One region of the Rahnella sp. RFA10(1/100) genome, then DNA from elsewhere that is predicted to be linked to it. Evidence: predicted binding sites of a transcription regulator. Region 1 holds the regulator's gene; each other region holds the start of a gene.

The links. The regulator ArgR, encoded in region 1, controls arginine synthesis, uptake and breakdown. The targets are predictions, from matches to a motif close to ANTGAATAAAAATACANT.
Positions count from the first base shown of each region.
Region 2: argA (amino-acid N-acetyltransferase) is a predicted target of ArgR. The motif match lies at 2,416-2,433, and genes of this name have one in related genera.
Region 3: argC (N-acetyl-gamma-glutamyl-phosphate reductase) is a predicted target of ArgR. The motif match lies at 3,470-3,487, and genes of this name have one in related genera.

Region 1 covers NZ_SEWR01000006.1:83,273-94,287, forward strand. The annotation lists gene mpl (UDP-N-acetylmuramate:L-alanyl-gamma-D-glutamyl-meso-diaminopimelate ligase) at 1-1,276, shown strand, start outside; gene yhcN (peroxide/acid stress response protein YhcN) at 1,585-1,848, opposite strand; gene yhcN (peroxide/acid stress response protein YhcN) at 2,050-2,313, opposite strand; gene argR (transcriptional regulator ArgR) at 2,766-3,236, opposite strand; gene mdh (malate dehydrogenase) at 3,700-4,638, shown strand; gene ETV65_RS17705 (helix-turn-helix transcriptional regulator) at 4,683-4,955, opposite strand; gene ETV65_RS17710 (DNA-binding protein) at 5,624-5,983, shown strand; gene ispB (octaprenyl diphosphate synthase) at 6,036-7,007, opposite strand; gene rplU (50S ribosomal protein L21) at 7,267-7,578, shown strand; gene rpmA (50S ribosomal protein L27) at 7,597-7,854, shown strand; gene ETV65_RS17730 (DMT family transporter) at 7,940-8,896, shown strand; gene cgtA (Obg family GTPase CgtA) at 8,930-10,102, shown strand; gene pmrB (two-component system sensor histidine kinase PmrB) at 10,185-11,015, opposite strand, start outside.
Region 2 covers NZ_SEWR01000008.1:114,624-125,638, reverse strand. The annotation lists gene mltA (murein transglycosylase A) at 1-300, opposite strand, end outside; tRNA gene ETV65_RS20680 (tRNA-Met) at 521-597, shown strand; tRNA gene ETV65_RS20675 (tRNA-Met) at 660-736, shown strand; tRNA gene ETV65_RS20670 (tRNA-Met) at 809-885, shown strand; gene amiC (N-acetylmuramoyl-L-alanine amidase AmiC) at 987-2,237, opposite strand; gene argA (amino-acid N-acetyltransferase) at 2,467-3,792, shown strand; gene ptrA (pitrilysin) at 3,868-6,753, opposite strand; gene ETV65_RS20650 (prepilin-type N-terminal cleavage/methylation domain-containing protein) at 7,057-7,401, opposite strand; gene ETV65_RS20645 (YgdB family protein) at 7,394-7,882, opposite strand; gene ETV65_RS20640 (prepilin peptidase-dependent protein) at 7,879-8,466, opposite strand; gene ETV65_RS20635 (prepilin peptidase-dependent protein) at 8,457-8,951, opposite strand; gene thyA (thymidylate synthase) at 9,197-9,991, opposite strand; gene lgt (prolipoprotein diacylglyceryl transferase) at 9,998-10,867, opposite strand.
Region 3 covers NZ_SEWR01000011.1:94,962-105,976, reverse strand. The annotation lists gene argH (argininosuccinate lyase) at 9-1,382, opposite strand; gene argB (acetylglutamate kinase) at 1,487-2,260, opposite strand; gene argC (N-acetyl-gamma-glutamyl-phosphate reductase) at 2,392-3,396, opposite strand; gene argE (acetylornithine deacetylase) at 3,534-4,685, shown strand; gene ppc (phosphoenolpyruvate carboxylase) at 4,991-7,636, shown strand; gene metF (methylenetetrahydrofolate reductase) at 7,708-8,616, opposite strand; gene ETV65_RS22795 (bifunctional aspartate kinase/homoserine dehydrogenase II) at 8,896-11,015, opposite strand, start outside.

The DNA.
Region 1 (11,015 bases):
GATGAGTACGCTGCTGGAAAATCAGGGAATCGACCTGATCCAGGGGTACGATCCTGCCCAGTTAGATCCTCAACCGGATCTGGTGATCATCGGCAACGCGATGACGCGCGGTAATCCTTGCGTCGAAGCCGTGCTGGAGCAGGGGATCCCTTATGTCTCGGGCCCGCAATGGTTACATGATCATGTCCTGCCAGAGCGCTGGGTCATTGCTGTTGCGGGGACGCACGGTAAAACCACCACTGCCGGCATGGTCACGTGGATCCTGGAGGCTTGTGGTTATGAACCCGGGTATGTCATCGGCGGCGTTCCGGGCAATTTTGAGGTGTCCGCGCGTCTGGGCAACAGCCCGTTTATGGTGCTGGAAGCCGACGAATATGACTGTGCGTTCTTCGATAAACGTTCCAAATTTGTTCATTACAGCCCGCGTACGCTGATCCTCAACAACCTTGAGTTCGATCACGCTGACATCTTTGATGATCTGAAAGCGATTCAGAAACAGTTCCACCATCTTGTACGTCTGGTGCCAGGCAAGGGGAAAATCATTCTGCCTGAGCACGACACGCCGCTGAAACAAGTGATGGCAATGGGGTGCTGGAGTGAGCAGGAATTTGTCGGTGATGCCGAAAATTGTGTATGGGATGCGAAAAAACTGACGCCGGATTCCAGCACTTTCGAGGTTTATCTGCATGGCGAAGCCGTCGGGCAGGTGAACTGGAGTTTGGTTGGCGAGCACAACATGCATAACGGTCTGATGGCGATTGCTGCTGCACGCCATGTGGGTGTGAAGCCGGAAGATGCCTGCAGGGCACTTGGTGATTTCATTAATGCCCGCCGTCGCCTTGAATTGCGCGGCGTAGAAAATAACGTCTGCGTGTACGACGATTTTGCTCACCATCCGACGGCTATACTGGCGACGCTTGCTGCATTGCGCAGCAAAGTCGGCGGAACTGCGCGTATTCTGGCGGTGCTGGAGCCCCGTTCAAATACCATGAAAATGGGCATGAGTAAAAATGAACTGGCACCTTCGCTGGGCCGTGCTGATGAAGTTTTCCTTTTACAGCCACAGCACATTCCCTGGCAGGTGGCCGAAGTGGCTGAACATTGTATTCAGCCAGCTCACTGGAGTGCAGATGTCGATTCTCTGGTGGATATGGTGATTAAGGCCTCGCAGCCTGGCGATCATATTCTGGTCATGAGCAATGGCGGATTTGGTGGCATACATGAAAAGCTGTTAGCGGCACTGGCTGTGAAAGCGAAAACCGTCCCGGAGCAATAATCCTGGCGCATTATGAGAGTTAAGCACAGCAGCCGCTGTGCTTTTTTTATGTCTGTGAGTGGCCGGAGCAAGTCATTCAAGTCATTAACGGGCAAAAAAAAAGCCCTCGAAAAGTTGAGGGCCAAAGGGTGTCGTCGGACAGGACGACGAGGGTATCGTTAGCAAGAGAGTCAGGCAGTGGCAGTGTCAACTCTCTTTCCAGCCTCAACAGCGCTCATTATCACTGGTTTGTGGCTGTTGAAACCCGGTAACGCTAATTCAATAAATACTCAAACAGTGGTTTTATCTCAGTGAGAAACTCAGAAATCTTATTGATAGATTTCTGCTGTCGCGTGATAAGCGCCGTTGTTATAAGCCTCGATCACACGGAAAGATTTCGCGCCTTTGCTTTCAGCTTTATCAGACAACTGCTGGCGGATATCCATTGGCACGCCGTTGACGCCACTGACGCTAATCGTGCCCATAGGTCGCAGATTTTCTGCTTGCTGGTTTGTGACAAGCTGCGCGGCAGAGGTAGCAAAAGAAACAGCAGACAACAGGCTAAGTGCGGCAATAGTGGTAATAATTTTCATGATATTTTCCTGAATATACAGACGTTGGTGCTTTTCATCAGAGAGCAACGTCAATTGAGGTTTGGATTTATCAGGGCTGTAATATCGGGTTCAGGAGCACGTAAAGCGTGCGGGAACGTAGATGGTGCAGTGACAAATCCTTCTTAGTGCGCATTGCGCGGGCCTGAGTCATTCAGGCCCCTTCGCTTCTTTTACCTGAACTTATTGGTAAATTTCTGCGGTCGCGTGGTAGTTACCTTCCTCACGAACTTCGATAACCCGGAATGCTTTAGCACCTTTGGTATCGGCTTTATCTGACAGCGCCTGACGGATATCTGATGGGGCGCCGGCTACGCCACTGACGCTGATCATGCCTGTTGGCTGCATTGTTGAAGCTTGTTCTTGCGTAACAGGTTGTGCTGCAAAAACACCAAATGACAATGCAGAGAGAATGCTTAATGTTGCGATAGTAGTTTTAACTTTCATGATTTTGACCTCGTCGATTTTATTATGTTTCTAACAACTGGTGCTTCACACCACGGAAATGAGTATACATCTAGTCACGGCATAAATTAATAGCGGGCTAATAGTAATTTGGGTTGTTATATGTCAACTATTTGTATTTTTAATAACAAAAAAGCATAAAAAAAGAGTAAAAAATGGTCTTTTTAGGTTAATTTTTCGTAAAATCAATAAGTTGAATGAATTTGACTATTTGTGCTTATTTTTGCTGTGAATCACATACTGGAAAACTTTATGTGACGGGATGGCGTGGTTTGTGACGGAATTTAACCGAAATGGGGGTGTGCCGGCGGCTGTTTTGATAAACGCAAAGGCAGTAATCAATGAAGGAAAGTGTATTGAATGAGGTCAGAGGGAGTGATCTTCTGACCTCAGGCACAGAATGAGGGCGTCAAAAGGAGCAAAATGTTGCAGCCCTATAGCTCTTGCTCAAACAAACTAAGAATCGCATCGTGTAATTGTTTGACGCTAAATCCGCGGGCCGGTGTCGTGAAGATCGTATCATCGCCGGCAATGGTTCCGAGGATCCCTTCGGATTTCCCCAGGGAGTCAAGTAAACGCGCGATCAGTTGTGCGGCTCCCGGGCTGGTTCGGATCACCACAACGGCATCGTTATAATCGATATCCAGTACCAGATTTTTCAGAGGGCTGGTCGTTGTCGGCACGCCAATCTCAGCAGGCAGGCAGTACACCATTTCCATCTTCGCATTACGGGTTCTGACGGCACCAAATTTTGTCAGCATCCTTGAGACTTTTGACTGATTGATATTTTCGAAACCATCATCCTGAAGAGCGACAACAATCTCGCCCTGAGAACTGAATTTCTCTTCCTTCAACAGCGCTTTGAAGGCTTTGATCAAATCTTCCTGTTTAGCAGGATTACGCATTTTGCACCCTGGTCTCTGAATCATAGTGGGGCTGATTATGCAGATAATTGAATTTTTATGCAACAGAGGTTAACTGCAAAAATCATTAATTAAGCTTGCGACAAGGAATGTAAGTGACGAATTTCCCACGATGATTTCATGAATATGCCAAAATTTTGCATTACGGCTGAGCTATATTGCACAAGAGTTTACTCTCATGATCTCGATTCAGCTCTCACATTGGACCGAATTTAACCATTTATTAACCTGGCCTATTTTGTGGTGCTACTTTTAATGATGAAGCTTTCCGATAAAAAGTGATTAAAAGCGGAAAAGGTCGACCAGGAGGTGTTTTTTTACTTTCTAAACGACCCACCTCAGATTCTCTGCAGGTAAGCGATTGTTTTTAACGGCGTAAGTGATTAAGGTCACACCCAATTAATTCCACGACACTTATAAGTTAATGATAAAAAAGGAGTATAGGATGAAAGTTGCAGTTCTAGGTGCTGCGGGTGGTATCGGTCAGGCCCTCGCGCTTCTGCTCAAGACCCAGCTACCTTCCGGTTCCGAACTCTCATTATATGATATCGCACCGGTCACTCCGGGTGTCGCCGTCGATCTCAGCCATATCCCTACCGCGGTTAAAATTAAAGGTTTCTGTGGTGAAGATGCTAAACCCGCTCTGGAAGGAGCCGACATCGTCCTGATTTCTGCGGGGGTGGCACGTAAACCGGGTATGGATCGTTCAGATCTGTTTAATGTGAATGCCGGGATTGTGCGCAATCTGATCCAACAAGTTGCCAGTACCTGCCCGAAAGCCTGCATCGGCATCATTACTAACCCGGTAAATACCACAGTCGCGATTGCTGCGGAAGTATTGAAAAATGCTGGTGTCTACGACAAAAACAAACTGTTTGGCGTAACGACCCTGGATACCATCCGCTCCAATACTTTCGTGGCTGAACTGAAGGGTAAGCCACCGGAAGATATCGAAGTGCCGGTTATCGGCGGCCACTCTGGTGTGACGATTCTGCCTTTATTGTCCCAGATCCCTGATATCTCTTTCACTGAAAGCGAGATTGCTTCTCTGACTCAACGTATTCAGAATGCCGGGACTGAAGTGGTGGAAGCTAAAGCCGGTGGCGGATCTGCGACGCTTTCGATGGGGCAGGCGGCTGCACGCTTCGGACTTTCACTGGTACGGGCGATGCAGGGTGAAAATAATGTGGTGGAATGTGCTTATGTGGAAGGTAAAGGCGATCATGCCCGATTTTTCGCACAACCCGTTCTGTTAGGCAAAAATGGTATTGCAGAACTTATCGATGTCGGTCAGCTCAGTGCGTTTGAACAACAATCGTTGGATTCTATGCTGGATATTCTTCGCAAAGATATTGAGCTCGGTGAACAGTTTATTAATAAGTGATCATTGAACAAAGCCGCCGGGTTAACTGGCGGCTTTTGCTTTTCTTAACGCGGTGTTTCATGGGTCGGACGGCAACGGCGTTCGATGATTTGTGAGGTTTTGGGATCAAAATACCGGCTAGGCCAGATCAGCGAGGGATGGACACCCAAAGCACCAGCGATAAGCAATTCTCCTTTTGGCCACGGCCGTGATAATGCATTAGAAAGTGTCGAAGAGCTCAGGCCTGCTGATCGTGATACTGCTGCGAGTGTGGTGCCCTTCTTTCTCAGTGCTGCAATAATATCTGCCTGATGCCAGTCTTCATTCCTTGTCGTCATGATATTTTCCTTCTGAAAATGACTTTCAATAAATATTTTATTAAACATAGATTTCAATACTGAGTGCACTCATTATATCAACCATATCAATGTTTCCTAAAATCCATTATTTTACTTATTTAGAAAATACATTCTTATTTTGATTTAGACAAACAAGTAAATTCCTTTTGCTTTTTGTGATTTGTATCGGTTTATAATATTTACATTGAATAACATTAAAATGAAAACGTAACTGATGTGTGCTTTTTTTGACCTAATTCATTTTTTACGTTGATGAAAGATAAAAATTCAGAGGGTTTTGTTATATTTCAGGAGGGTTTTTTTTATCTTTAATTTAATGTATCCATTTGTTATATATGATTTTTTTAAATAATCTATTTTTGATTTTAAATTTTTTCTAAGATTTTATTTAACCTGCTTTCCGAAAAAAAATTTTAACCATCCTGACCGATGTTTGATAAACATAATTCATGGAAGCATTTAAATACATCTATAGACTCACTCCTGAAAATTGAATATCTTCTTTCTGTCAAATAGATGTTTTTCTAAATGACTTGTGTTAGTACCATCCTTTATATAAACGCTCATTACCAGAAAATATTGGTATTACTCTCATGGATGTATAACAACAATCTTTCTTACTGACTTAATAAGAAACAAGGAATGTTATGAAAAAAGAGTGGTTTGCAGCAAAGGAACTGACCGGAAAAGAAGGACTGCCGACGTCAACCCAAGGTGTCCATGGGATGGCTCGCAGATTGTGCTGGATTAAACGCCGCAGGCTGGGTGTTCAGGGACGTGCAGTGGAATATCACATCGACAGTTTGCCCGGTAATGCCGCCGCCAGCTTATCAATGAATGAGAGTTCTGCTGAATATGTTTATACATCACATCAGGACCCACTGGCGATCTGGATTGAGAGTTATAAGCAACTGAGAGAACCTGAACGTGAAACGATCATTTCATTCATTGTGAGGGAAGGGATATCTGAGTTGCTCAACAGATTACGTGAGCCTGAAAAAAACTAGCACAATAGTGCCTGTCGTACCTGCCAGAATCAGCAGGCACGACAGGCAAATGTCAGAAATCGCGTTTTACAGACATATGCGCAAGGCCTTCAAGCGCTGAGCGGTATTCGGACTCAGGCAGTACCTGAAGCGCCCGGATTGCTTTGTCAGCTTCTTCTTCGGCACGCTGGCGGGTATAAGCCAGAGAGCCCCACTGATGCATGGCTGCCAGCACAGGCTCCAGTAAATGACGCCCGTTACCTTCTTCAATAGCTTTGCGGATCATAGCAGATTGCTCAGCATCGCCGTGCCGCATTGCATGCAGAAGGGGCAGGGTGGGTTTGCCTTCATCAAGGTCATCGCCGGTGTTTTTACCCAGCGTTTCGCCATCAGCATCATAATCGAGCAAATCATCAATTAGCTGGAACGCCGTGCCCAGATAACGACCATAATCTTGCAAGGCGGTAATCTGCTCGCTGCTTCCACCCGCCAGCATGGCAGAGGCTTGCGATGCGGCTTCAAAAAGACGCGCCGTTTTGCTGTAAATCACCTGCATATAACTGGCTTCTGTGATGTCGGGATCGTTGCAATTAATCAATTGCTGCACTTCACCCTCTGCAATCACGTTAACCGCTTTTGCCATCAGAGCCAGAACAGGAAGCGATTCCAGATCAGTCATCATTTGAAAGGCGCGGGTGTAGATAAAATCGCCGACCAGTACGCTGGCGGCATTGCCAAATGCAGCGTTCGCCGTTGCTTTTCCCCGACGCATATCTGATTCGTCGACCACATCATCATGCAGCAGTGTGGCGGTATGAATAAACTCAATCAGGGCGGCAACCGTGATGTGTTTATCGCCCTTGTAGGATAGTGCTTTGGCTGCCAGTACTGCTATCATCGGACGGATACGTTTGCCGCCGCCACTGATGATGTAATATCCCAGTTGATTGATGAGAGAAACCTCTGAATTCAACTGTTCAAGGATGGATGCGTTGACGGCAGCCATGTCGTCCTGGGTAAGATCAATAATCTGTTCTAGGTTCATTGTGTTTTTTCAGCTGTTGTTCTCTTCACCGCAATGAGGTCTGGCTCACATTGGCACATGGCGCTAACTGTAAAGGGGATTGTACTTGAAAAACAGTGTAGATAAATGCTATCGGAAGAACTGCGCTTTTTTTCTTCTTTTGTCGTGATTGTGCTCTTGTCTTATGCTGATTTTTTGCGTAGAATTCGCGCCCTATTGTGAATATTTATAGCGCCCTCTGGACTATACAAAGTTGAGTGCGCGGAAAGCGGAGTTTTATATGTACGCGGTTTTCCAAAGTGGTGGTAAACAACACCGTGTCAGCGAAGGACAGACTATTCGTCTGGAGAAGCTGGACGTTGCAACTGGCGAAGCTATCGAATTCGATCAGGTTCTGATGATTGCAAACGGTGAAGAAATCAACATCGGCCTGCCTTTAGTTGCTGGCGGTGTAATCAAAGCTGAAGTCGTTGCTCACGGTCGTGGCGAAAAGGTCAAAATCGTTAAGTTTCGTCGTCGTAAACACTATCGTAAGCAGCAGGGCCACCGTCAGTGGTTCACTGACGTTAAAATCACCGGCATCAGCGCTTAAGATTAGGAGAGCGGAACAATGGCACACAAAAAGGCTGGCGGCTCCACACGTAACGGTCGCGATTCAGAAGCTAAACGTCTGGGCGTAAAACGCTTTGGCGGCGAAGCAGTACTGGCAGGCAGCATCATCGTTCGTCAGCGCGGCACCAAATTCCACGCGGGTATCAACGTGGGTTGCGGCAAGGACCACACTCTGTTTGCTTTGGCTGACGGTAAAGTCAAGTTCGAAGTTAAAGGCCCGAAAAACCGTAAGTACATCAGCATCGAAGCTGAATAAGTTTTTCGCGTCTTAGTAAATAGATGTAAGCCCCGCAATTCGTTGCGGGGCTTTTTACATTCTGGTTAGCCCATTCTGGCGGGATATGGATACGAAATCGCAGGCACCTGTCGGGATTCTGTTGGCGCTGATTACTGCCATGAGTTGGGGTTCTTTGCCTATAGCCCTGAAGCAGGTGTTAGTGGTAATGGATCCCTTTACCGTGGTCTGGTATCGGTTTTCGATAGCTGCGATCGTATTGGGTTGCATTCTGGCGGTAAGACGCCGATTGCCCTCTAAAGCGATTTTCAGCCGCCCGCGCTGGTTGATCTTAGTGCTGGTCGCCACCTGCGGATTGCTGGGAAACTTTGTGCTTTTTAGTTCCTCTTTGCAGTTTCTCAGTCCAACGGCGTCGCAGGTTATCGGCCAGCTTTCTCCGGTCGGTATGATGGTGGCCAGCGTTATCATCCTCAAAGAAAGGATGCGCGTGACGCAGGTCATTGGCGCTCTTATGCTAATTTTCGGGCTGATATTGTTTTTCAATACCAGCCTGATTGAAATTTTTACCCGTCTGACAGATTACACTCTGGGTGTGATTTTTGGCGTCGGGGCAGCGATGGTCTGGGTGATATACGGTGTGGCGCAAAAGGTATTGCTGCGCCAACTGGCTTCACCGCAAATCCTGTTTTTGCTGTACACTTTATGTTCTATCGCATTGCTCCCGCTGGCCAGCCCGGCGGTGCTTTCACAGCTCAGCGGCTGGCAGTTTGCCTGTCTGTTGTTTTGCGGCGCGAATACCTTAGTGGGATATGGCGCCTTAGCGGAAGCGATGGCGAGATGGCAGGCGGCTCAGGTGAGTGCTTTAGTAACACTCACTCCGCTGTTTACCCTGCTATTTTCAGATTTATTGGCACTTGCCTGGCCTGACTTTTTTGCTGCACCGGTGCTTAATTTCATTGGGTATCTTGGTGCATTTGTGGTGGTGGCAGGTGCAATGTTTTCCGCAATTGGCCATCGATGGTGGCCACGTCGGACAGAGCAAAACCTGGTAGCTAAACGTTAGCTGCCCGGCGAATGATTTACGGAGACGGTACAAATGAAGTTTGTTGATGAAGCCACGATTCTGGTTGTGGCCGGTGATGGCGGTAACGGGTGCGTCAGCTTCCGCCGCGAAAAATACATTCCACGTGGCGGCCCGGATGGCGGCGATGGCGGCGATGGCGGCGATGTCTACCTGGTTGCTGATGAGAACCTCAATACGCTGATCGATTTCCGCTTTGTGAAATCTTATCGTGCTGAGCGCGGTACTAACGGTCAGAGCAGCGACTGTACCGGTAAACGCGGTAAAGATATCACCATTAAAGTGCCTGTCGGAACACGTGTCCTTGACCAAAGTACTGGCGAAGTCCTGGCCGATATGACGCAAAATGGTCAGGTTAATATGGTCGCTAAAGGCGGTTTCCACGGACTGGGTAACACCCGTTTTAAATCCTCCGTGAATCGTTCACCGCGTCAGAAAACCATGGGCACTAAAGGTGAAGAGCGTGATATCGCCCTTGAGCTGATGCTGCTGGCCGACGTGGGCATGCTGGGGCTGCCAAATGCGGGTAAGTCGACGTTTATCCGCTCCGTCTCTGCTGCGAAGCCAAAAGTGGCTGATTATCCGTTTACCACACTGGTGCCAAGCCTTGGCGTGGTGCGTATGGATCACGAACAAAGCTTCGTGGTTGCAGACATACCTGGTTTGATCGAAGGGGCTTCGGAAGGCGCTGGTCTGGGTATCCGCTTCCTGAAGCATCTTGAGCGTTGCCGCGTTCTGTTGCACCTGATCGACATTGCACCGATCGATGAGTCTGATCCGATCGAAAATGCTAAAGTCATCATCAACGAGCTGAAGCAATACAACGCTAAGCTGGCTGAAAAACCGCGCTGGTTAGTGTTCAATAAAGTTGATCTGATTGAGAAAGAAGAAGCTGAAACGCGTGCAAAAGCAATTGCTGACGCATTGGGCTGGGAGGGTAATTATTACCTCATCTCCGCCGCAAACCGCGAAGGCGTCAATGCATTGTGCTGGGACGTGATGAAATTCATCAACGAAAACCCTAAGCACATGGCAATTGAAGAGGCAGCGCCAGAAAAAGTTGAGTTCATGTGGGATGATTATCACCGTGAACAACTGGCAGAAGTGGAATCTGAAGCCGACGACGACTGGGATGATGACTGGGATGAAGATGACGATGAAGGTGTCGAAATCATTTACGAACGTTAATCCTGCGGATTAACTTTTCATCTCAGTACCAAAGGCTGCCCCTGGCAGCCTTTTTCTTTTTTTTACAAGGCATTAACGGGCATCAGTTGAGTGCCAGTGAGCTTTGAAGTGCAACATGCGGTAACCAGCACTGCGCGCTGAGCCCTGCATTGTCGATACGATTTCGCAATGTCAGCGTACCGCCATGCAGGTGTGCAATCCTGACGACGATATTCAGCCCCAGACCGCTACCCCCATAACGTTGATCGACACGCTTGAAAGCCTGCGTCAGTTCACTGGCTTTCGTCTCATCAATGCCCGGACCCGCATCGTCAATCTGTATCAGAAAGCCGTTATCCTGCGTCACAATGGTAATGTTGATATCGCTTTTTTCCGGCCCGTAGCGGTAAGCATTCTCGACCAGATTACGCACCATCAAACGCAGCAGTACGGCATCACCCTGTATTTCAGCATGCAGTGGCACCTGAATTTTCAGCGTCTGTCCACGTTCATTGAGCATTTCACCCAACTCTTCCCGCAGTGGTTCAACGACATGATTTATCAGATCAACCTGCTGATATTCCCCTTTCGCAAAATTCTGACCTGCGCGGGCAAGCATGAGTAATTGCTCTATCGTATGCATTAACAGGTCGATGCGGCTGATCAGTGTATCACTGCCTTCCACGCCCTTTTTTTGCATTATCTCAAGATGTAGCCGGACGCCAGCCAGCGGAGTGCGTAACTCATGAGCGGCATCGGCAGTGAACAATCGCTCCTGCTGAATCGTCGTAGAAAGTCGTGAAAATAGTTGATTCAGTGCATTAGTCACGGCAACAACTTCCCTGATTTCGCTGTTGAGTGGCAGGGGAGAGAGGTTATCGGCCGAGCGGGTTTCCAGGCGTTTTTGTAACTGGTTAAGAGGACGTATAATCCA
Region 2 (11,015 bases), on a different contig from region 1:
GTACTGGCTAAGGTTGCGGGTATCAGCCCCGGAGCGCAGCCATTGTTCGACAGCCTGGAATGTTGTGTTATTACGACCATATAAAGAAGAAGAGGCAATTTGTACCGCGGCGACCTGATTAGAGTAATCCAGCGCATTCACTGGTTTGCCTGTGGCATTCGGCTCATTCACATATTCGAGTGCATTATCCAGACGGCCATCTTTGTACTGCTGGCCCCGGTCAGTAGGTCGCGAAGAACAACCCGCCAGCACCGCTAACACCAAACCACCCAGCAGATATTTACTCCAACGTCCTTTCATTATTGCCGCGCTCTCTTACTTTCAGGAAAATGACTGGCGAAACGATAACAAACGCCCTATCAGAAAGGAATTGCCACAGCCGAAAAAAGTGTACTGAGCCAAATTGAACATCAAACGGCAATTTTGTGGATAAAAAGCCAGCAACTAAGTGCTTTATTTGAATAAATTCAAAAAAGGGTTGCACGAAATCTCATGGGGAGTATAGTTCGCCTCCATCGGACGCGGGGTGGAGCAGCCTGGTAGCTCGTCGGGCTCATAACCCGAAGGTCGTCGGTTCAAATCCGGCCCCCGCAACCAATTCGATTTCGATGCATAAAATGCTCAGTTGAATTGTACGATGAATTAAAGCAGTATACGGACGCGGGGTGGAGCAGCCTGGTAGCTCGTCGGGCTCATAACCCGAAGGTCGTCGGTTCAAATCCGGCCCCCGCAACCAATTCGAGACCGATGCATGAAGATGCTCAGTTCGGATAATGTGATGAAGTAAAGCTGTAAGAGTAGTGACGGACGCGGGGTGGAGCAGCCTGGTAGCTCGTCGGGCTCATAACCCGAAGGTCGTCGGTTCAAATCCGGCCCCCGCAACCAACTACTAAAAATCGGTTACAAACATCAGGCACCCTAACGGGTGTTTTTTTGTCTCTGAATTCCGCCAAGCGGCGGGAATAATCACCTCGCAGCCTCTCTGGTTATCCCCTCGCCAACATCCCACCTTCTGCAAAATATGCTTTGATCCCGGCCAGAATAGACTCTGCCACCTGCTGCTGAAAATGTGCAGTCCGCAATTTCTTCTCTTCACTGATGTTACTGATAAACGCCGTTTCCACCAGAATTGACGGGATATCCGGCGCTTTTAATACCGCGAACCCGGCCTGATCCACTTTATTTTTATGCAGATGATTAATCCTGCCCATACGCGTCAGCACTTCTTTGCCAAATTTCAGGCTATCGCTGATGGTTGCTGTCTGAACCAGATCAAACATCGTGTGATCCAGATAGCGGTCACCGCTTTTACTGACGCCGCCTATCAGGTCAGATTCATTCTGTGTTTGTGCGAGAAAACGTGCTGCGGAACTGGTTGCCCCTTTGGTCGACAGAGCGAAAACCGACGAGCCTTTTGCTGCACGGCTGGTAAATGCATCTGCGTGAATAGAGATAAAAAGGTCTGCCCGCAGTTTTCGTGCCTTTGCCACGCGGACTTTAAGCGGAATAAACACATCTTCATTGCGGGTCATATGCGCTTTCATATTGGGTTCACGCATAATCAGCTTCTGTAATCTGCGGCCGATCTGCAATACAACATCTTTCTCACGGGTCTTATATTTGCCAATCGCCCCCGGATCTTCACCGCCATGACCAGGATCAAGCATGATCACCAACGGCCGGCTTCGCCCCGCCTGACCATCTTTTGCCTTTTCCGGAGGTAGCGTTCTCGCCACATCTCCGCGGTTGTAATCTTCCAGTAACGCCAGCAGCGGATCGTCCTGAGCACTGATTTCACCCTCTTGCGGATAAAGATCGAGCACCAGCCGGTTATGGAATTCAGCGACCGGTTTCAGCGTGAAGACATGTGGATTGATTACATGCTTGAGCTCAAACACCAGGCGGACCGTTTTGGTATCAAACTGCCCCACCCGCGCCTGTCTGATATAAGGATCACTTTGCTGGACTTTTTCGCCCAACCCTTTTAACACACTGTTGAGATGCACATCTTCGATATCCACCACAACGCGCGGCGGATCGCTGAGCAGAAACTGCTTATATTTTAAGGGAGTGCTGGATTCAAGCGTAATTCGGGTATAAGTAGACGAGGGCCAGATACGTACAGCAATGACCTGTGAGCTGGCAGCAAAACCCACTTTACTCACGCTCAGTATCCAGGAAGCAGCTACGGTTTGCAGGAGGCGTCGTCTTCCGGGATTGTGGGTATCGTCAGTCATGCAGTCTCAAAAAGTGTCCAAAAGTAAAAAATAGCTGATAAAAAACTCATTTTACGAATTCTAACGAATCATATCCTGCATGTCATTCCTAAACATTTATTCGATTTATCAATTTGTTGTATGTTTGTGATGGGTGTTAAAACAAAAACAGAGATTTCTTACTTGCCACAGCGCCGCAAAAGAATAAAAATACAAAAATTACGAATAAAAATTCATACGAGGTTTTGCCGTGAAGGAACGTAGTACTGAACTGGTTCAGGGATTTCGCCACTCAGTTCCCTATATAAATGCTCACCGAGGCAAAACATTCGTTGTCATGCTCGGTGGGGAAGCCATTGAACATGAAAATTTTAGCAATATTGTCAACGATATCGGCCTGTTACACAGTTTAGGCATCCGTCTGGTCGTCGTTTATGGCGCCCGTCCGCAGATTGATGAGAACCTTTCTGAGCATAATTACGAGCCGATTTATCATAAGAATATTCGCGTCACGGATGCACGTGCGCTCGAACTGGTTAAGCAAGCCGCCGGGCTGCTGCAGCTCGATATCACGGCGCGGCTGTCAATGAGTCTGAATAATACGCCACTTCAGGGCGCGCATATCAATGTCGTCAGCGGCAATTTTATCATTGCTCAGCCGCTGGGCGTCGATGACGGTATTGATTACTGTCACAGTGGGCGTATCCGCCGTATTGATGAAGAAGCGATTCACCGTCAGCTCGACAGCAATGCGATTGTCTTGCTCGGTCCGGTTGCAGTTTCGGTTACCGGTGAAAGCTTCAACCTGACTTCCGAAGAAGTCGCAACACAACTGGCGATCAAACTGAAAGCAGAAAAAATGATCGGCTTCTGCTCTTCGCAAGGGGTAATCAACGAGGAAGGTAATATTATTTCCGAACTGTTTCCTAATGATGCACAGCAAAAAATTGATCAGATGGAATCCGGCGGCGATTATCTTTCCGGTACCGTTCGCTTCCTGCGCGGCGCGGTGAAGGCCTGCCGCAGCGGTGTACGTCGCAGTCACCTGATCAGTTATCAGGAAGACGGTGCACTGGTTCAGGAACTGTTTTCGCGCGACGGCATTGGCACGCAAATCGTGATGGAAAGTGCCGAACAAGTTCGGCGAGCAACCATCAACGACATCGGTGGCATTCTGGAACTTATTCGTCCGCTGGAACAACAGGGTATTCTGGTACGCCGTTCCCGCGAGCAGTTGGAAATGGAAATCGATAAATTTACCATTATCGAGCGGGATAACCTGACCATCGCCTGTGCGGCGCTTTATCCGTTTCATGATGAAGGGATTGGCGAAATGGCCTGCGTGGCGGTTCACCCGGACTACCGCAGCTCTTCACGGGGTGAAATGTTACTGCAACGCGTTGCCAGCCAGGCGAAACTCATGGGGCTGAACAGGCTGTTTGTACTGACGACCCGCAGCATTCACTGGTTCCAGGAGCGTGGTTTCAAACCAGCAGAAGTGGATGTGTTGCCGATTCAGAAACAGGAAATGTATAACTACCAGCGTCGTTCCAAAATACTGATCGCTGAGCTGTAACTCTCTCACTACCTGGCCTCAGTTATAAAAAGGACGCTTCCGCGCCCTTTTTATTTTGCTTTACACATCAGCGGGTTATTTACCCGTGTGCGGTTCCAGCGCCTGTTGCAACGTTGAGGTATCAGACCAGGTTTTAAAGCCCTCAGGCGCCGCGTATTGTGGCGACTTGCTGTCATTGCCTGAGACCTGTGACAACATCGCCAGACCATCCTGTTTTATTACGGCCTGATTGAAGTAATCCGCCAGCTGAGTTTGCGTCAGCCCGGCAATAACCCGGATAACATTCGTGCGGGTGTCAAATTGTGGATTTCCGCGGCTAAAATCATTTCCCAGACGGTCAGCTTCCTCATCTAACGTTTGCGGGTTTTGCTGCATTTCATTCACCAGCCCCTGTTTGTATTGCAGGAACTCGTCATCCTTCATTTCACGCAGACGTTTTTCGGCCTGCGGATAAAATGCCAGATAGCGCTGATACAGATAATCAGGTTGCCTGCTGTTACTTTGCAGCAGGAAACCAATCCCCCACTGTTTGCCTACCGGAATAGGAAAAGCAAACACTGCGTAACCCAGTTGTTCTTGTGTCCGAAGCTGACTGTAGAACCATGGCTGAATAATTTGTCCCAGCAAAGCACTGTACGCCATGCTCTGAACTTCATCATAACCGGTGGGGACATACACCGCTGCCAGCGCAGAGTCCGAACTTGTCCCAATACGCTGAATATTCGCTTTCAGCGGTCCGGTCACTACGGCCTGCTTGCCGCGCCACCACTGTGTCCCATGCTCACCCAACTTTTGCATGATTTGCGAAGACATCGCTTTAACCTGATCAGCCGTCATATTCCCCACGACCATCACTTCTACCGCAGCATGATGAACCAGTTGTTCACGGTAGGCGTTCACCTCTTCCAGTGTGATGGCGGAAACCAGCTTTTCACGCTCGCTGCGCTCGGTATAAGGCACCCGCGAAAGCAACTGAACCGGTTGTAACGCCAGCTCAAACGCTTTCCCTTTATCTGCTGAAGCTAAACGCTCGAGATACCATGATTTCGCCTGATCAAGCTGTTCCTGTGTCGGTTTGAAATCAGGGTAGTTATCGACCAGTGCTGCCAGTAAATCAGGCAGACACTCGGTGAAACCGGTAGCAGTAAATTGTAATCCGTTATCAGGCGATGTGCCGAACGTGATCCCACCAATGGATGCCTGATAGCTCAGCTGATCAAAAGCAACGCCGGTGAGGTAATCTGTCAGGCCATACAGCACCTGATTTTTAGCCGTGCTGAGAGACTGCTCATTGCGGAAAGAAACGGTCACATTCGCTTTAGGCTCATCAGCAAAATAGCGACTCGGCATGTAGAACACCCGCAACCCTTTATCTTCAACTAACAATTCAGGTTTCGTCGCCGTCGAATCTTTAGTGACCAGCGCAAGTGAGTCCGGAATGTACGGATTCAGCGCAGGCAGCGACAGAGAAATCCCCTGCCCCAGCGTCTTCCACTGCGAGTAGGTTTGTGCGGGAACTTTATCGATCTCATACGGCGCATTAACAAAGTAGGCCACTTTATTGTGAGGCTCATTCGGGCTGATGATCCAGTAACGTGCATTTTGCGGCGTCATTTCAGTTAGCCGTGATTCAATCGCTTTAGGATCATACTGGTCAGTAAGATACGGCGAGTCGAGAACATGCCCGACAGGTACCCGCAGCATGGTATCCACCAGCCATTCGACATAATCCATATCACGCGTCAGTGCCGGATAGCGGAAGTCGAGCGCCATAACATGTGCAATCTCATCAAAATAGGATTTCCGGATCCCCTGAGCGCGCATTTCATTGAGATAGTTGAAAATGGCGGCAATAACGGTATCGCGTTGCGCCAGCCCCTTATCCGTCAGGGAAACAGAAATATTGAATACGCCCATATTACGGTTAACCATCGGATCCGCACCTGCACTGATCCCGTCGGCATAGCCCTGCTTCTGTAACCAGTCGGATAGGGTATTCGGGCTGCGGTTACCAATAAGGTAGCTGATATAGGTATCGGTTTTACTGCGAAAATCGGCACTATTGTTATCAATGGCAAATTCAATCCGCAATTCTTTGCGCGGCTGTGCAGGAACGAAATGGATAAACTCGCCCTTTTGGTCTGCAGTTAACGTCGGGACTGTAATCGGCGGCACGGCGGCATGATGATTGGCGATCTGGCCAAAGGTTGTGGAGGCCAGTTCAGCAAGTTCAGGCAAAGGTTTATTGCTATAAATCACACCGACCATGAGGTTAGCGGAATAGTAACGCTGATAAAAAGCCGTCAGCTGGTCATGAAGCTTACTGCCCGGTTTATCTTTCAACGTATCCAGATTACCCCCTGAGAAGCGGGCTGCCGGGTGCATAGGATTTAATGTTTCTGCGCGAACTTGCGCCATCCGCATACCGTCACGCGATCGGGCCATCGTCAGTTCAGCGTTCACGGCATTACGCTCACGGTCTCCGTTGGCGGGATCTAATAGTGGTTGGCCGATAGCATCCGCCAGGCGATCTACCGCTTCTGGCAAGGCATCGTTTTCTACTTCAAGATAAAACGCGGTGCGGTAAGAAGCTGTACTGCCATTATGGCTCCCACCGTGTTTTTTAAGGAATTCAGACAGGCTTTCCGGCTGAGGATATTTCTTCGAGCCCATCAGCAACATATGCTCAGTATAATGGGCAAGGCCTAACTGAGAATCAGGATCCTCCAGCGAACCGACAGGAAGGGCCAATGCGGCGAGAGATTTGGGCGCCTGAGGGTCAGAAACCAGCAAAACGGTCATATCATTGGCCAGTCTTATTGCCTGATAGTGACGAGGGTCGTTTTGACTTTTATTGATAGCTTGTGCAAAAGGTTGCCAGTCAGCTGCACTTGAAACAACAGGTATCCCAACGCTCAATAACAACAGTACCCCGAAAACGCGGGTAACCTGTTTTAACATTGCCACTCTCCCTCAATCGAATAAACGTGCCACGCAGGCAATAAATACACGGTTCAATAACCGATGAACCTCAACACGCTGTTTTGAGCGATTGAGTCTGTTCAGACCGCGCAGAAACAGGATAGTTGTGAAAAAAAATCGAATCGGGATTTTCTTCCTGTGCTCCGTTATGTTTTAGCCACAACACTCATGGTTCCCAATAGGGGAAAAACACCCGGTTAAACCACTCTAAGCTGTTAACCCGCCATTGCAAGTAGCTTAACAGTATTTTTGCCCGGTAATATGCGGCTGACAGATGCCACTTCAGGGGGCAAAATCACATATCAAACGCTGCAATATGGCCTGATATTTTGTCGGCGTTTGAATTGCCGCAGTAACCAACTTGCAGGATTGTGCATATGAAGTGCCGTTAATCAGATATTCCCAATTTTTCGCAAAAGGCTCCGTCCCCTTCCCGGCTACAGAATAGGCTTCAAGCTGGGAGTGCGCTTCTGCCCACGCCTGTTGAACCTGCCACTGGCGCATAAAACCGTGGCTCAGTGACTGGTAATAATTCAGGAGCCCCAGAATGGAAACTGACAAGAGCAACATGGCGATCAGCGCTTCTGTGAGGCTGAAACCTTGCTGTGCTGAGCAGCTTTCATTCATTGCAGGCCTGCGCATCAGTCTCAGGACAAAAATCCAGCCATCCTTGTTTTAGTGGCGAAAAAATCAGATCTCCGCCAGCCTGCTTTTTACTACTGACTTGCTGATACTGTACAACGGGTTCATTGTCTTGAGTTAACCGGCCTTCACCACGGACCAGAAAGATATCCTCCCGAAAGGCAGGGCGGACACAGGCCCGGCCACTTCCTGAAATAATGATCCCAACCGCCACCTCCCGGCACTGCCAGTAGGGATCATGGCTGTCGCTCCATGATTGTCCTATGCCCCACGCCAATGCCGAAGCTGCATTTTCCCAGGCAACATTATAGCGATGCTGATTTGACGTCAGCGAAAGCCCGGCGGAAAGTTGCTGTTGCAGCGAATTAAGGACAATCAAGCCTAATCCCATCATCACCAGAATACTCAGGATCATGGCGCTCCCACGTTGTCTGAGTGAATCGCTTCTTTTGACTACGCTCGTCATAAAACATGGCCTGCAATCATCTCGTTAACCTGACGGTGGATAAAAGGATCTTTGCTCCAGCGGGCTTCCAGTTGCAGAGAATACAGACGGCCGGAGGCACTTTCTGCTACCTGCGTAATCGTAAATCGGGTCACGTTAACTTCAGCCGGATCAAGGAGTTTTTCCCAGCCAGAACTCCCGCAGTCATCTGTTCCGCGCTGGATTTCAATCCCCCCCTGTCGTAAACGATAACCAAAGTATTCAGATTCCGGTGAGCTGGTTTTATCCCATATTCCGTTACGGTTCAGGTCATAGATAACAATGATGCAGGAGCCAGGCGCTTCGCCGACAGCGTTACTTATGATAAAAGATTTGCCCTCACAGTTTCCGTTACAGAAACCGGCCCGACGGATATCTTTGCCGATAGCAGAAATACTCTGGCGCAACAGTTGTTCCAGCTGATAATGCCGGCCCAGACTCTGGCTTCTCTGGCGCATAAGCGGATAGATTTGTGCGGCACTGAGCATCAGCATGCTGCCAATACCCATCGCAATCATCACTTCGGGCAGCGTGAATCCCTGACAACGGGATGTGTTCACTGACATAGCCCGATACCCAGTAAAGGCTGAGTTTCACTACACATACGCAACCGCCCTCTGACGGAGAGAACGATTCGCACACTCCCTGCTGGATTTCTCAGCGTGATATGCCCGGCAAGTGCCGCATTCCGCAGGCCGTAAAAGCCCATATTTTTTTCAGGAACGTCGACTAATTCAATGCCAGCTTCATGAAGGGCGAATATTTTACCCGCCGCATTACGGCAATCAGAGGGGCGGATGCCGGTTCCCACACACCCGTTTGCGCCGGAAATCCCCCATAAAACAGCAGAACGATTGTAATTATTGGCTTCGGCCTGGACTCCGTATAAATACAAACGCAGTTGCTGAGCCGATTGTTCAAGCTTCAATGCCTGCTGGTAACTGCGCCAGCTGTGGATTCCCCATAACGTACACATGGCAATCAGAGCCACAACAACCATCATTTCGATCAGCGACATTCCCTGCTCTCCTGCCCGCTCAAATGTTTTCATACCGCCAAAATAAGCGTGTAGATTTTTATCGCCACCGGCAAAGTCATTTTTTCCAGGATGTCTTCAGAGCAATCTGTGCAATAAAATACACGCGGCAAAAAATTTGCGTGATATCTCGCAGGGATAACATCAGGATAAAAATCGGAGTGGGAATCGTCAGGGAAAGGTGTAAAAAATGCAGCAAGAAACGTGAGAAGGGATAAATTACCGCCTGACCAGGCTGTCAGGCGGCACACCACAAAAAATCAGATCGCCACAGGCGCTTTGATTGCAGGATGTGGATCGTACCCTTCAATCTCGAAATCTTCGAAGTTGTAATCAAACAGGGAGGCCGGTTTGCGCTTAATCACCAGTTTTGGCAATGCACGAGGCTCACGCGTCAGCTGCAGATGTGTCTGTTCCATATGGTTGCTGTACAGATGCGTATCGCCACCAGTCCAGACAAAGTCACCGACTTCCAGATCACACTGCTGTGCCATCATATGCACCAGCAGCGCGTAGCTGGCGATGTTAAACGGCAGACCCAGGAAGATGTCGCATGAACGCTGATACAGCTGGCAAGAGAGTTTCCCGTCGGCCACATAGAACTGAAAGAAAGCGTGGCAAGGTGCCAGCGCCATCTGATCCAGCTCACCGACATTCCATGCCGACACAATAATGCGGCGTGAATCCGGATCTTTTTTTAGCTGTTCAACCACATTTGTCAACTGGTCGATTTGCCTGCCGTCAGCCGCGCCCCAGGCACGCCATTGCTTGCCATAAACCGGACCGAGGTCACCCTTTTCGTCTGCCCACTCGTCCCAGATGCTGACATTATTTTCACGCAGGTAGGCAATATTCGTTTCGCCTTTCAGAAACCATAGAAGTTCATGAATGATGGAGCGTAAATGACAACGTTTGGTGGTGACCAGCGGAAAACCTTCCTGCAAGTTGAAACGCATCTGATGGCCAAAAATCGACAACGTGCCCGTACCGGTACGGTCGGCTTTAGGGGTGCCCTCATCGAGCACTTTCTGCATTAAATCCAGATACTGTTTCATGTTACCTCACGACAATTGTTTCTGCGGACGGCGATATGCCCAGACCATCATAATCAGGCCAATGACCACCATAGGAATGGACAGAACCTGCCCCATGCTGATGATTCCATCGAACAGGCCTAGCTGGGCATCCGGCTGACGATAGTGTTCAACGATGATGCGGAATAAGCCATATCCGATCAGGAACAAACCTGATACGGCGCCCATCGGGCGTGATTTTCGGATGAACACATTCAGAATAATAAACAGTACAACGCCTTCAAGCAGCAGTTCGTACAGTTGGGAAGGATGACGCGGCAATACGCCATACTGATTCAGCAATGGCTGCCATTTAGGGTCAGCCGCAGCAATCGCGATGTCTTCCTGACGTGAGCCCGGGAACAGCATCGCCCAGGGTACATCTGTGGTCACACGCCCCCACAGTTCGCCATTGATGAAGTTACCCAAACGACCTGCGCCAAGTCCAAACGGGATCAGCGGAGCGATAAAGTCGGAAACCTGGAAGAAGTTGCGTTTGGTACGACGGGCAAAAATCAGCATGACCACGATCACGCCAATCAGGCCGCCGTGGAAAGACATGCCGCCATCCCAGACTTTGAAAAGATAAAGCGGATTATCGAGGAATAAAGGCAGGTTATAGAAGAAAACGTACCCGATACGGCCACCGAGGAATACCCCCAGGAAACCGGCGTACAGCAAGTTTTCGACTTCATCTTTTGTCCAGCCGCTGCCTGGCTTATTGGCACGGCGTACCGCCAGCCACATCGCGAAGACAAAACCGACCAGGTACATCAGTCCGTACCAGTGCAGAGATACCGGTCCGATTGAGAAAATTACCGGATCAAACTGGGGAAACGCCAGATAGCTGTTGCTCATCTATCACCACAAATTGTTTATCATTATTGCCCGTTCAGGGGCCAGCAGGGAGCGAATAGTAGCATAGCCGGAAGGTTTTCCGGGGCTAAGCTGCTGGAAAAGTTCTGTAAAAAATCATCTCATCCAGCGCCGTGAGGCGAGCAGGATG
Region 3 (11,015 bases), on a different contig from region 1:
TTTTTTATTTACGCTAAACGCGCCTTCGCATCAGCAATCGCCTGTGCAACCTGCTGCGGAGAAACACCGCCTTTAGCGGCTCGTTTGTCGAGACAAGATTGCAGTTCGAGAATGGCGTAAACATCGTCGCCAATCACGCTGCTGAATTTCTGCAAATCTGCCAGCGGTAATTCTTCCAGCGCTTTGCCCTGATTAATCGCTTCCACTACCGCTTCACCCACAATATGGTGCGCCTCACGGAACGGAACACCCTTGGCAACCAGATAATCTGCCAGTTCGGTGGAGTTAGCATAGCCCTGTTGCGCGGCTTCTTTCGCCCTTGGGCGTTTTACCTGAATACCATCCAGCACCAGCGATGCCATGTTCAGACAATCCATCCAGGTATCGAGTGCGTCGAACAGCCCTTCTTTATCTTCCTGCATGTCTTTGTTGTACGCCAGCGGAAGACCCTTCATCGTCATCATCATACCGGTAAGCGCGCCCTGCACACGACCACACTTACCACGGATCAGCTCCAGTGCATCCGGATTCTTCTTCTGTGGCATCAGGGAAGAGCCGGAGGTGACACGATCGGACAAATCGATAAACGCCGCTTCACCGGTATTGAAGAAAATCAGGTCTTCTGCAAAACGTGAAAGGTGAACCATGCTGATGGCCGCGTTGGAAAGCAGCTCCAGAACATGGTCACGATCAGAAACACTGTCGAGGCTGTTACGTGTCGCAGAAGCGAAACCTAACCAGCCAGCCAGTTGTTCGCGATCCATCGGATAGGCAGTACCGGCCAGTGCGCCACAGCCCAGCGGACTGACGTCCAGACGAGCCAGCGTGTCTTTCAGGCGGCTTTCATCACGCGCCAGCATTTCAACATACGCCATGCACCAGTGCGCAAACGTCACCGGCTGGGCGCGTTGCAGATGGGTGTAACCCGGCATCACGGCGTCCTGATTGGCTTCGGCCGTGGCGACCAGCGCCTGCTGCAAATGATGCAGCGCCTCACGCAGTTCAACCACCTGTGTTTTACACCACAGTTTGATGTCAGTCGCGACCTGATCGTTACGGCTGCGGCCGGTGTGCAATTTCTTACCGAGATTGCCAACTTTGTCGATCAGTTTGCCTTCAACCCAGCTATGAATATCTTCGGCATCACTGGCTAAAATAGCGCGGGGATTGGCACGGACTTCTTCCAGCAACACAGTCAATGCGTCTTCCAGCTGAAGCTGTTCGTCAGCGGTTAATACATTCACAGTCACCAGCGCTTTGGACCAGGCTACCGAGCCCACAATATCCTGCTCCGCCAGCCGGTAATCGAAACGCAGTGAGTCATTCAGTTCTTTAAACCGCTGATCTGCTGCCTGAGTAAAACGTCCGCCCCAAAGTGCCATTTTCCTGCTCCTGAAATTTTTTATGCAAAAGGGCGCAATATGGCTGCGCCCTGACAAAAGTGTGTACCGAATGCGCGTCAGATTTAAACCTGCCGGGAGGTGAATTACCCCAGAATGCGTGTTCCGATCGCGACGCCATTAAACAGTGCGGGTAATTGCTCAGCGTGACGCCAGCTGGCGATATCCACAGGACGTCCGAGAGAACGTGCAGCGTCCAGCGCAGCGTTAACTTTGACGATCATGCCATCGGTGATAATACCCTGCCCGATAAGCTGTTCGGCTTTCTCTGCACTCATTTCCGGAATACGCTGGCCTTTGCCATCAAGAATTCCGCTGACATCAGACAGCAGGATCAGATCCGCGCCCAGCGTGGCCGCCAGTGCAGTTGCTGCCTGATCGGCGTTAACATTCATCAGCTCACCGGTTGCGGTGATGCCAATAGAACTGACAATCGGCAGGTAGCCTGCGCCATGCAATGTGTTAATCAGCGCCGGATCACCCGCTTCGGCTTTACCGACGAAGCCCAGTGATGCATCCAGTTGCGTAACGCTGACGGTGCCGCCGTCAGCCAGAGACAGGCCAACCGCGTTGATGTGATTTTTGACCGCCCACGCCAACAGAGTTTTGTTCGCGCTGCCGGCGAGTGCACCCGTGATAATGTCAATCTGATCAGCCGGTGTCACGCGCAGACCGGCTTTTTTCACGACAGGCAGATTCAGCTTTTTCATCAGCTCGTCAACCAGGCAGCCACCACCATGAACAATAACCAGCGGGCGGTGATATTCCTGGCGATAAGCCACTATTGCCATGAACAGCCGCTCAAGTGCTTCTTCATTGTCCAGCAACACACCACCTAACTTGATGACTAACGGATTCATAGCTGTTCGCGCCCCGACCGGTTGAGAATGTTAATTAATAACAATACGTTTAATTTAATCTAACACCCCTGCGCGTCTGAATAAACGCTCAGGGGCGGTTGTTTTCTGTTTACAGTCAATCTGACGGCTGGTTAAAGCAATGATTGTGTTTCCGGGAAGCCGAAACGGATATTCATGCACTGAACTGCCTGAGCAGACGCGCCTTTGAGCACGTTATCTTCCGTCGCTACCACAATCAGATGTTCACCTTTCACCGCAAAACCGATATCGCAGAATGGCAGACCGACCACATCTTTCAGCGCCGGGACGCCTTTGGTGTACAAACGCACCAGCGGTTTATCGTGATACGCATTATGGAAGGCTTCCGCCACGTCCTGCTCCGTCACACCCGCGTTCAGACGGCAGGTGATAGTCGCCAGAATACCGCGCGGAAAATTGCCCAAATGCGGCGTGAAAATCACCGGCACGCCAAGATGTTCGGCAATTTCTGGCTGATGACGGTGGCTGAAGAGTTTGTAAGGCTGAAGACTGACTTCGCAGAAACTGTTGCCGAGTGTCGCTTTACGGCCAGCGCCGCTGACACCGCTGGTGGCATTGATGACCGGCCACTGGCTGTCATTAAGCAAACCATTGTCGATAAGGGGTTTGAGCGCCAGCTGTGACGCGGTCGGGTAACAGCCCGGAACAGCAATCAGCTGTGCGTCTTTTAATTTGTCAGCCTGCCATTCGGCCAGACCGTATACAGCCTGATCGAGCAGTTCGAGATGCTGATGCTCAAAGCCGTAGAATTCAGTGTAAAACTCAGGTTTGCTGACGCGGAAAGCACCGGACAGGTCAAACACCACGCAGCCCGCCGCCAGAAACTGTGGTGCTAAATCGTGGCTGACTTCATGCGCTGTCGCCAGAAAAACAACATCGACACCTTTCGCTGCTTCAGCCACATCAGTCAGAGGCAAAACAGGCAAATCGACGATGCCTTTTAATTGAGGATGCAAATCAGAAAGTAATTTTCCTGCATCTGCACTTTGCGCTGAAACCGTTAAACCGGTTATGTTCATCTGTGGATGGCGATTCAGGTAAGCAGCGAGTTCAGCTCCGGCATAACCTGTGGCACCAACAATCAGCGTATTCAACATAGGGCTTGTTCACCTTCTCAATTTTGGGGTAGGGCCGGATGAATTTTTTTCCGGTTTCCTTACGCGCTGGCTTATTGTATTTTTATTCACAATTATTGCATGAATATGAATACTACCCTAACTAAAGGCTGTCAACAGTGAAGATGAAATTACCTCCTTTTATTGAGCTCTACCGGGCGTTAATCGCCACCCCTTCCATCAGCGCGACAGATGCTGCACTGGACCAGAGCAATGAAACGTTAATCAATTTACTGGCAGGCTGGTTCGGTGATTTAGGCTTCAAAGTCGAAGTGCAACCCGTTCCAGGAACACGGCATAAATTCAATATGTTAGCCAGTACTGGCGAAGGCGCGGGTGGTTTACTGCTGGCAGGCCATACCGATACCGTTCCGTTCGATGATGGCCGCTGGACACGTGATCCTTTCACCCTGACCGAGCATGAAAATAAGCTCTATGGTTTAGGGACTGCCGACATGAAAGGTTTCTTCGCCTTTATCCTCGATTCACTGCGCGATGTTGATCTGACTAAACTGACTAAACCGCTGTATATTTTGGCGACTGCGGATGAAGAAACCACGATGGCCGGTGCCAGTTATTTTTCCAAAAACGCAAAGATCCGCCCTGACTGCGCCATCATCGGTGAACCTACTTCGCTCAAGCCGGTTCGTGCACACAAGGGACATCTGTCAAATGCTATTCGTATCACCGGTCAGTCCGGCCACTCCAGTGATCCGTCCCGCGGCGTGAACGCTATTGAACTGATGCACGAATCGATTACCCATTTAATGACGCTGCGCAATACGCTGAAAAGCCGTTACAACCACAGTGGTTTCGTGATCCCGTACCCGACCATGAACTTTGGTTATATCAACGGCGGCGATGCGCCAAACCGCATTTGCGCGTGCTGCGAAATGCATATGGATATCCGCCCGCTGCCGGGTCTTACGCTGACTGAGATTGAGGGTCTGCTGAACGAAGCGCTGGCCCCGGTCAGTGAACGCTGGCCGGGACGTATTGAGATTGAAGAACTGCATCCGCCCATCCCGGGTTATGAATGTCCGCCGGATCACCCGCTGGTACAGGTAGTCGAAAAACTGCTGGGTGTGGAAACAGAAATTGTTAACTACTGCACCGAGGCACCGTTTATTCAGGAACTGTGTCCGACACTGGTACTCGGACCGGGTTCTATCGATCAGGCGCATCAGCCAGATGAATATATTGATATGGCGTTCATTAAACCGACTCGCGAGCTGATTTCTCAGGTCGTTCATCATTTCTGCTATCACTGATACTGAATGACGCACTGATGAAGAAACAAACAGGGCGCTTACGGGCGCCCTTTGATACTGTACAACGTTGCTATTGAACAAAAGCAGGATTAGCCAAACTGATATCGTCGCGGTTGTAATTAAATTTCAGCGACATGGCCAAAAAGACCATTTTTCACGTGAGTGATGAGGGGTTTTTGGGTTAAAACAAGTGCTGCATTTAAAAGTATGGCCAGGTTGGCAGGGTGAACGGGGCAAGAATGCCTGACGGGTGAAAGTTATTTACAGAATATAAAAATTAAACGAGAGAACGGGTCAGAGGTAATATGAACGAACAATATTCCGCAATGCGAAGTAATGTCAGTACCTTAGGTAAATTGCTAGGCGACACGATCAAAGATACGTTGGGAGAGCATATCCTGGATCGTGTTGAGAAAATCCGTAAGCTGTCGAAATCCTCCCGTGCCGGAAACGACGCGGATCGACAAGAATTACTGTCAACGTTGCAAAATCTCTCCAATGATGAGCTGCTGCCTGTTGCCCGTGCTTTTAGCCAGTTTCTGAATTTAGCCAACGTGGCTGAACAATATCACAGCATTTCGCCACATGGCGAAGCGGCCAGTAATCCTGAAGCCCTGGCACAATTGTTCGATCGCCTGAAATCCAAAAATCTCTCAGAACAACAGCTGCGTGATGCTGTCGACCAGCTTTCTATTGAACTGGTACTGACCGCGCACCCGACAGAAATTGCCCGCCGCACACTGATCCACAAACTGGTCGAAGTGAATAACTGCCTCAAGCAGCTCGACCATAACGATCTGGCCGATTACGAACGCAAACAAATCATGCGTCGTTTGCGTCAGTTGATCGCGCAGTCATGGCACACCGATGAAATCCGCAAAAACCGGCCTTCTCCTGTGGATGAAGCTAAATGGGGCTTTGCGGTCGTTGAAAACAGCCTGTGGGAAGGCGTACCTGCTTTCCTGCGTGAACTGAACGAACAACTGGAAACGTCACTGGATTATAAAATGCCCGTGGAAGCCGTGCCGGTTCGCTTCACTTCATGGATGGGCGGCGACCGCGACGGTAACCCGAACGTGACGGCCGATATTACCCGCCACGTACTGTTGCTGAGCCGCTGGAAAGCGACTGACCTGTTCCTGCGTGATATCGCGGTGCTGGTATCAGAATTGTCGATGACCGAATGTACGCCGGAACTGCGTGAGCTGGCGGGAGGGGCGGATATCATCGAACCTTACCGTGAAATCATGAAACAGCTGCGTGCTCAGCTGACCAATACGCAGGTTTATCTGGAAGCTCGTCTGAAAGGCGAACGCGTTGCGCGCCCTCATGATTTATTGGTGAAAAATGACCAGCTGTGGGCACCGCTATACGCCTGTTACCAGTCGCTGCAAGCCTGCAATATGGGCATTATTGCCAACGGCCAGTTGCTGGATACCCTGCGCCGCGTGCGCTGCTTCGGCGTGCCTCTGGTGCGTATCGACGTGCGTCAGGAAAGTACCCGCCACACCGATGCTATCGCTGAAATCACCCGCTATCTCGGTCTGGGCGATTATGAAAGCTGGTCAGAATCCGATAAACAGGCTTTCCTGATCCGTGAACTGAATTCAAAACGTCCGCTGGTGCCACGTCACTGGGAACCGAGTGCCGACACCAAAGAAGTGCTCGATACCTGTCAGGTGATTGCCGAGGCACCGGAAGGCTCGATTGCAGCGTATGTCATTTCGATGGCGCGTACACCGTCTGACGTGCTGGCCGTACACCTGCTGCTCAAAGAAGCCGGTTGTCCGTTCCCGATGCCTGTCGCGCCGCTGTTCGAAACGCTCGACGACCTGAACAATGCCGACGATGTCATGAAACAGTTGCTGAGCATTGACTGGTATCGCGGTTTCATTCAGGGCAAACAAATGGTGATGATTGGCTATTCCGACTCCGCAAAAGACGCGGGCGTGATGGCCGCATCATGGGCACAATACCGTGCTCAGGATGCTCTGATCAAAACCTGCGAGAAAGCCGGGATTGCCCTGACACTGTTCCACGGACGCGGCGGTTCTATCGGCCGTGGCGGTGCACCGGCACAGGCAGCGTTGTTATCTCAGCCTCCGGGCAGCCTGAAAGGCGGCCTGCGCGTGACCGAACAGGGCGAAATGATCCGCTTCAAATTCGGATTGCCGGAAGTCACTATCAGCAGCCTGGCGCTGTACACGTCTGCGATTCTGGAAGCCAACCTGTTGCCACCGCCTGAGCCGAAGCAAGCCTGGGTAGATATTATGGAACAGCTGTCTGACGTGTCCTGCAAAATGTACCGGGGTTATATCCGCGAGAATAAAGACTTCGTGCCTTACTTCCGTGCAGCAACTCCGGAACAGGAACTGGCGAAACTGCCGCTGGGTTCACGACCGGCGAAACGTAAAGCCAGTGGTGGCGTCGAAAGCCTTCGCGCCATCCCGTGGATTTTCGCCTGGACGCAAAACCGTCTGATGCTACCAGCCTGGCTGGGCGCCGGTGCCGGTTTACAGGCCGTGGTCGATGGCGGGAAACGTGACGAGCTGGAAACCATGTGCCGCGACTGGCCGTTCTTCTCCACCCGCATCGGCATGCTGGAAATGGTATTTGCGAAAGCGGACCTGTGGCTGGCAGAATACTACGATCATCGTCTGGTAGAGAAAGAGCTGTGGCCGCTCGGTCAGCAACTGCGCGATCAGCTGGCAAGCGACATTAAAGTGATCCTGGCGATTTCTAACGACGATCACCTGATGGAAGATTTACCATGGATTGCGGAATCTATCGCCCTGCGTAACGTCTACACTGACCCGCTGAACGTATTGCAGGCTGAATTGCTGCACCGTTCCCGCGAGCTGGAAAAAGACGGTAAGCAGGATGCGAATGTAGAGCAGGCGTTGATGGTGACGATTGCCGGCGTGGCAGCGGGTATGCGTAATACCGGCTAGTGTCTGCTGAAGCTATCTAAAGAAAAACCCGCGAATTCGCGGGTTTTTTGTATTCAGCGTAGGGCAAAATATTAGGCGCGAACCGGCACGTCAATTTCCGGACGCACACCCAGTGTGTGGCAAATTGCGTAACTCATTTCTGCACGGTTCAGGGTATAGAAATGGAAGTCCTTTACACCTTCACGGCTGAGGATTTTCACCATGTCCATCGCGATGTTGGCGCCAACCATTTTGCGGGTTTCGGCGTCGTTATCCAGCCCTTCGAACAGGCTGTTCATCCAGTGCGGTACACGCACATTGGTCATCGTCGCAAAGCGGGTCAGCTGTTTGAAGTTGGACACCGGCAGAATACCCGGCACAATTTCCACATCAATCCCCTGACCGGCGCAGCGGTCACGGAAACGCAGATAGCTTTCCACATCGAAGAAAAACTGCGTAATAGCGCGGTTCGCACCGGCATCAATTTTGCGTTTCAGGTTAATCAGATCTGACTGTGCGCTTTTAGCTTCAGGATGCACTTCCGGATAGGCCGCAACGGAAATATCAAAGTCACCCACTTCTTTCAGCAACTTTACCAGATCGGTGGCATACATTTCCGGCTTGCCGCCGCCTGCCGGTAAATCACCACGCAGAGCTACAATGTGACGAATGCCACTTTCCCAGTAATCCTGTGCGATTTGACGTAGTTCATCACGGCTGGCATCAATACAGGTCAGATGCGGTGCAGCTTCCAGACCGGTACGTTCTTTAATGCCTTTGATGATGCTGTGTGTACGGTCACGTTCACCGGAGTTTGCCCCGTAGGTGACAGAAACAAACTTAGGCTTAAGGCTGCTGAGGCGGTCAATAGAACTCCACAACGTATCTTCCATCTCGCTGGTGCGTGGCGGGAAAAATTCGAAAGAAACGTTAATCTGACCCTGTAACTCTGCCAGATTCTGGTTCAGCGCTTCGCGCTGGTTTGCGTGGAAAAAGCTCATAAACACTACCTCATGGATCACTGCGTTTTGATTATGGTTCGTTATAATGGACGTTTGGACGTCTAAACGTATAGATAGAAAATGACGGAAAGCGGGCAAAGTGTCAACGTTAAAATGAGGCCAGGGGATGATTAATATTCACGCTTTCTGAAAGAATTTCATTTTGAGGACGTTTTGCTGGGGGGAATTAAGCTCCTCCCCCTGCGAAGGGGGAGGCTGGGAGGGGGTTTAGCAGACCACTTCGCCCCCCATTCCCATGAGAAGGACAGGCGCAGGGAATTACAGAAGTTGCGTCAAGCGGTTAAGATCAGACTGCAACGCACCTGCGGTGACGTCACGCCCTGCGCCCGGCCCGCGGATCACCAGCGGATTATCACGATACCAGCGGCTTTCGATAGCAAACACGTTATCGCAAGGCAGCAACGCAGCCAGAGGATGGTCGTCGCGCACGGCTTCAACACCCACACGCGCTTTGCCATTAGCATCGAAACGCGCCACATAGCGCAGCACAAGACCCATTTCGCGGGCCGCTTCCAGACGTTGCAGCATTTGCTGGTTCAGCGCCTCACCGTCTTCGAAGAACTGATCAACCGATCCGGTCACACAGCTTTCCGGCACCAGCGATTCCACACGAACCTGCGTCGGTTCAATATCATACCCGGCCTCACGCGCCAGGATAACCAGCTTGCGCATGACGTCCTGACCGGATAAATCATCGCGCGGATCAGGCTCCGTTAACCCCTGCTGCCAGGCTAAATCCACCAGTTCGGTGAACGGCAGCGTGCCATCGAATTGCAGGAACAGCCATGACAAGGTACCGGAGAAAATTCCGCTGATGGCCAGAATGCTGTCACCGCTTTCACGTAAATCGCGCACCGTATGGTTGACCGGCAAACCGGCACCTACCGTGGCGTTATACAACCAGTGGCTGCCAGTTTTGGAAAACGCGTCGCGGATCTGACGATATTTATTCGTATCCGATGCCCCCGCCAGTTTATTGGCGCTGATAACATGGAAACCGTAACTGGCAAAATCCAGATACTGATCTGCCAGTTCAGCGCTGGCGGTGACATCGAGAACCACTAAATCGTCATAAGGATGCGCACGCATCCACAGGAACAGCGATTCTTCATCGTGTGCCTGCGCTTCATCATCAAAGAAAGCCAAAGCACGGCTGGCGTCCAGCCCGTCGTAATTGAGCAGGCTACGCTTGCTGTCAACCACACCCGCCAGTACAAACTCAAAACCGCTGCGGGCAGAAATATTCTTTTGTTCACGGGCGAACAGTTCCAGCCAGCGTGAACCGATATTGCCTTTACCAAACAGCATCAGACCGATTTGCTTTTCAGCACGGAACAGCGTTTTGTGCAGCCCCTGAATCAGGTGCGCGGTCGGGCCGATACGCAGCACGGCCACCAGACTGATACCGTCTTCGGCCTGCCAGATAAACTCCACCGGCTGATCTTTCATCTCCTGATAGAAACGGTGACTGTGCAGCGGGTTCTTGCACACGCCCGCACCGACCAGCGCCACCAGCGCCAGCCCTTCACGCAGCGTCAGACGCGCCGGAAGGGCCGCATCTTCGAGAACCTGCAACGCACTGCCCGCCACTTCAGAGGTGTAGCACAGTTGCAGTAAATTACGATCAGGATGAATGCCGGTACACAGCGGTTTGATCTGCGCCCGTTTGAGCAGCAGTTCGACATCTTTTTGCGCCAGACCGAAATCATGACCTGACGGAATGACCATTTCGATCAGACAAATATCATCGTGACTGGTGACAATTTTCGCACCGGTGCCGGAAGCCAGTACACGTTCGATACGCGTTGATCCTTGCTCCGGCTGATAACTGCAACGCAGCTGTAAATCGATATCGCTACCGGAAACCGGTTGAAGAGTACGGGTGTGAAGAACCGGTGCGGCCAGGCGTGCCAGTTCACTGGCTTCATCGAGACGCAACAAGGGCAGCAGACAGGCATCTTTTACTTTACGCGGGTCAGCGCTGTAGACGCCGGCCACGTCACTCCAGATGGTCACGCGACTGGCATTCGCCAGTGCACCAATCTGGGTGGCGGAATAGTCACTGCCGTTACGGCCAAGCAGCACGGTTTCACCCGCGTCGCTGCGGGCAATAAAACCGGTCACCACCAGATATTGCTGAGGGTGCTGCGCGAGAAGTTGTTGCAGCAGCGGGTAAGAACGGCCTTCATCAACCTGAGGTTGTGCAGCACGTTCAGCCCGCAGAAATTCACGGGCATCCAGCCAGGCGGCCGGTAATTCCAGTTTGCATAACACCGCAGACATCAGGCGTGCGGACCAGACTTCGCCGTGCCCTACCACTTCAGCATAAATTGCATCGGTCATTTTGCCGTCAAGCAAAACAGCCAGACGTTCGAGAT